2 regions of the Paenibacillus lutimineralis genome follow, and region 1 is predicted to be linked to the other one. Evidence: riboswitches for the same ligand, from Rfam matches in the RefSeq annotation. Region 1 holds a riboswitch; the other holds the start of a gene.
The links. Region 1 has a riboswitch for FMN ahead of ribD (bifunctional diaminohydroxyphosphoribosylaminopyrimidine deaminase/5-amino-6-(5-phosphoribosylamino)uracil reductase RibD). Riboswitches for the same ligand answer to the same signal wherever they lie in the genome.

Region 1 (2,403 bases):
ACGAAAACCGCATTTTGATCTTGACGCATGCTTGCAATCGTGCCGGTTCCGTCCACATGCCCTTGTACGATGTGTCCACCGAATCTTCCGCCAGCAGCCATAGCTCGCTCTAGATTCACCTTGCTGCCAGGCTTCAGATTCCTTAGATTCGTATGGCGATAAGTTTGCGGCATGACATCTACTGTAAAGCCGGAAGCTTTCAGGGAAGTGGCGGTCAGGCATACCCCATTTACAGAGATGCTGTCCCCCAGCTTCACATCATCCATAATACGACTGGCCAGAATGCCGAGGACCATCGCTTCTCCCTTATGGCTGATCGATTTCATCGTACCGATTTCTTCAACAATTCCAGTGAACATGATCTTGCCTCCTTGTTACCCTACGACTCTGATTATACGGAATACATCGGCTTTCCTTTGACACAAATATTATCACCAATGAGCTCTACTTCCATATCCTTTAGCACAATGCTATCCCGCATTCGTTCATAGCCGTCAAAGACAAAGCTCCCCGGCGACTCAAGGCCACCAATGAGTTTGGGAGCAATAAATACCATCAATTCATCAACCAAATGATGCTGCAGCATCGACCCGTTGATCCTTCCTCCACCCTCTACCAGAATCGAGGCAATCTCACGTTCGCCAAGAAGGCGCATTGCAAGCTCCAAATCAACCTCAGGACCGTCTCCGCATATCATGATTTCAATGCCTTGCTCGCGCAGCCCGTCTATTCTGTCTTGAGCCGCACGGCTTGTCGTCAATAGGATTGTTGGCGCCTTGCCATCCGTTAGCACTTGGCTGTTCTCGAAAATCTTTAAGGCTGAATCAACGATAATTCGAGTAGGAGATAATCCCGGAACTGATAACCTTGTTGTAAGCTGTGGATCATCGGCGATGACCGTTCCGACACCTACCAGAATCGCCTGATGCTGATGTCGTAAGGTATGCACCATTTCGCGGGCAGCATCATTGGAGATCCATTTGCTGTCCCCACTCTTCGAAGCGATCTTGCCGTCCAAAGTACTAGCTGTCTTGAGCGTGATATAAGGCAATCTCGTCGTAATATACTTGTTGAATTGTCTGTTGAGTTTAACAGCTCGCTCACGCAGCACACCGACCTCTACCTCAATACCACTCTCGCGTAGCATCTCGATTCCTCTGCCCGCTACACTTGGGTTAGGATCTTCACAGGCTACAACAACACGCTTCACCTTCTCCTGAATTAGTCGCTGCGAACATGGAGGCGTCATGCCGTAATGACTGCAAGGTTCCAATGAGACATAGACTGTACTATTCTCTGCCTCAGCGCCTGCCATATTTAGAGCATGCACCTCCGCATGAGCCGTCCCTCTTCTCAAATGTGTGCCTATACCAATAACAGCACCATTCTTAACGACGACCGCACCAACCACCGGATTAATTCCAGTCTGGCCCAGAGCACGCTCAGCCATATCCAGAGCAAGACCCATGTAAAACTCATCGTTTATCAACTGCATTTTCCCACCTCCCCGCTGTCTATCTGTTGTAAAATCCAAAAATAAAACCCCGACGGAATCTAATCCATCAGGGTTATTATGAGAGTGAGTACGCAAAAAAATCACATCGCTGAACATACAAAGCCATTATGGCTATGCTGTAACAGAAGCTATGTACATTATGCACATTAACTTTGTGAAAATTAGAACTTACTGACTTCAAGTATGCGACATTTATGAGTATGTCCAAGCGCATAATGTAGCCTAAAAGCTCTGCTGCGTCTTCCTTCTCCCATCCAGACTATACTGTCGGTCCCGGAATCTCACCGGCTCAGCCATATATCGCATGAATAGATCAAGTGATATACAGGTCACGGACTCGTACATGCATGTTATTAGACGTAAGAAGCCTAATTAAATAGCGCATGCCATCACCGTCGGTTGGGAATTACACCCGACCCCGAAGGAAAAATATTCGATTGTGCAAAACTGTTGTTGCATTTCGAATGTTAACACTATCATCCTAAAAAATCAAGGATCGAACAAACTCCCCGCTGATGTGGTATTCGTTGGGTGAATAAAATTTCGTGCTAAGCAGATGATAAACATTGACGTGCAGCGTCGATTTTACAATGAACATTAGAGGAGGCAGTTCCATGGCTAAGCCCGACGATCGTTCGGACAACGTACAAAAATTAAGCAAACATATAAGTAATACCATTCAAAATTTTCGTGAAGGCCAAGATTACCTAAGCGAGCATGCCGACGAAATCTCCGGCACCGAGAAGCAGCAAATCGAGGATAAGAACAAAAAACGGCTAAAAAGCATTGAAGGATTCCGTGAAGAAATCAAGGACGAAAAGTCCGATCAGCAATAAAATCTGTATTAATTTCTGAGGTTGACTTGAAAATAGGTACTACAAGAAAGA
Region 2 (2,403 bases), 1.0 Mb from region 1:
GAAGCACTATTTTGTCTGGAGATGGCAAACAATACGAACCAGATTAGCAGGAAGCCTAGCACTTGAGGGACGGTTACGATCTGCTGGAAAGCGATCCAGTTGATCAGAACGCCGACCATCGGGAAGCTGAGCTCCGCCAGTGTAGCCACAGACGCCTTTGTAGTGGTTAGACCTTTATAGTAGACTAGGATGCTGAGCAGTCCTGGCAGAAGCGCCTGACCAAGCAGGTTAAGTCCTACCAAAGATAGATCGTATGTGCCTGATGGAAGATTCCACGCAGCACCTTCATTCCAGGTTACCGCGAGCAACAGCGGAAGAGCGAGAACGAACCGTAGCGAGGTCACTGTCTCGTATTTCATCTGTCCGACCATCAATCTGCCCATCACGGTGGAACCGCCCCATAGGGCTGCAGCCCCCAAAGATAACAGACTCCCCACTTGCACAAATTCATTCCAGTGCCCGATCGGAATAGCAAATCCAAAGGTTAGAAAATAAGTTCCAGCCAGCGCGATCAGGAACAGAATCGAGAAATGACGCGGTAGCTTCTCTTTGAGCAACAAGCTCGCTAAAATGATGGCGAACAACGGCTGCAGCTTCTGCAGCAGCAATACTGCGTTGGCGTTGCCGTTAGCAAGCCCCATCGTGAACAGGATAGTTGCTATGGCTGAGCCACCCCAAGAAATGAAGAGCAAAGCGCCGAGATGCTTCATGCTCATGCCTTTCAATTCCCCGCGATTCTTCCATAACACTGGAATAGCGATCAACGCGATAATGACATGCTCCAGCAGAACGATTTGCGCTGAAGTCAGTGCACGGAGCAGAATGATCCGGAATAATGGATCGACACCCCATAGAGCCGCTCCCAATACCACTAGCCAAAAACCGCTTTTTGCCTTAGCAGGACGCACTGAAGCGGGCTCCTGCACCTTATAGCCTGTACTTACGTTTTCCATCTTGCTGTCTCTCCCTCTCCTTGAATACGGAGTCTTGCCAGCAGAAAGCCCCCGTGAATCGACAACAGTCGACATCTACGGGGGCTGATCAAATAAGCATGTGCAAAGACAGGCTTATCGCCTTGTCGCACAAACTTAAGATTGATCTTCTCCCATCCGGACTTTACCGTCGGCTCTGGATTTGCACCAGATCAGTCGCTATCGTCCTACAGGACAGACAGCGAGTCGCGGGCTGTGATTCAATCGCTATGTGCTGATCGAACCATTCACCGCCGGTCAGGAATTTCACCTTACCCCGAAGATCCATATTCAAATTTTTAATTGTTTGATTTTACAATATCCGCTGAATTCATATTACAATCTTTGCCGCGGATATAACTGTAATGAATATCACATTATACTTAGTATATGACTTGTTTCATGTATTTTCAATGAGAATAATTTCATTGTTTCATGCTATTTAATATTTGTATGCAGCGCAACAGGTCCGCGCAACACAAAATCGGTCTCATTCATCAAGCTCTAATAGTACGTGTTCAAAGAGGTCGGTTCTCAGCACCGAGAAGGTTGGATGAAGCTAGGGACTGAGGAGCGGAACGTACGTTTTTGGTACGTGAGCACCGGAAGGCCCGGCTGAATTCAAGATTCGATGCCGAGCAGCTTCCTTATTTACTTCGTGATCAAAAGCGGACGGTTTGAACAACCTCTAATAGACCTTGTGGATGATCTCCTCGAAGTCCGGCTCCTTCATCTCAAAATCGTCGATGTCCCCCCAGGTCTCTAGCTCACGCAAGATATCAACCGTACTCCATTCCTGGCGATTGGCCTCAATCGTTACGACATCATCCTCCTGATCGGTTACTCGAATTGCGGGATTAAGGGTATCCGGCAGCTGAAATTGGCCGCGGAATGTGACGCGAATCTCGGTCGGCAGGCCGATCGTCTCACGAAGCGAGCGAGCGGTGCCATCGAAGGTGAGTTCACCGTGATTGATGACCATCACACGACCGCAGAGCTGCTCAATATCATCCATATCGTGCGTAGTAAGCAATATCGTCTTCCCGAAATCCTCATTCAGCTGCTTAAGAAATTTCCGGATATTCCGCTTCGCATTTACATCGAGTCCAATCGTCGGTTCGTCCAGGAACAGCACATCGGGATCATGCAGCATGGATGCGGCCAGATCGGCCCGCATTCGTTGTCCGAGCGACAGCTTGCGAACCGGTGTAGCCCAGAATTCATACAAATCCAGAAGCTCTGCCAATTGGTCCAAGCGTCTTCGCTTATCGCTATCCGTCACATTGTACATTTTGGCCAAGATGTCATAGGAGGCCTTGACTGGAAGATCCCACCACAGTTGACTTCGCTGACCAAATACAACACCGAGGTTCCGCACCGCCTTCCGCCGCTCCTGGTGAGGATTATAGCCGCCAACAACTACTTCGCCTGA

Region 2: another riboswitch for FMN. It lies ahead of EI981_RS05850 (DMT family transporter); the one in region 1 lies ahead of ribD (bifunctional diaminohydroxyphosphoribosylaminopyrimidine deaminase/5-amino-6-(5-phosphoribosylamino)uracil reductase RibD).

Annotation. Positions count from the first base shown of each region.
Region 1 covers NZ_CP034346.1:2,410,687-2,413,089, reverse strand. The annotation lists gene ribE (riboflavin synthase) at 1-359, opposite strand, end outside; gene ribD (bifunctional diaminohydroxyphosphoribosylaminopyrimidine deaminase/5-amino-6-(5-phosphoribosylamino)uracil reductase RibD) at 392-1,495, opposite strand; FMN riboswitch at 1,755-1,946, opposite strand; gene tlp (small acid-soluble spore protein Tlp) at 2,131-2,352, shown strand.
Region 2 covers NZ_CP034346.1:1,382,434-1,384,836, reverse strand. The annotation lists gene EI981_RS05850 (DMT family transporter) at 1-953, opposite strand, end outside; FMN riboswitch at 1,094-1,260, opposite strand; gene EI981_RS05845 (ABC transporter ATP-binding protein) at 1,660-2,403, opposite strand, start outside.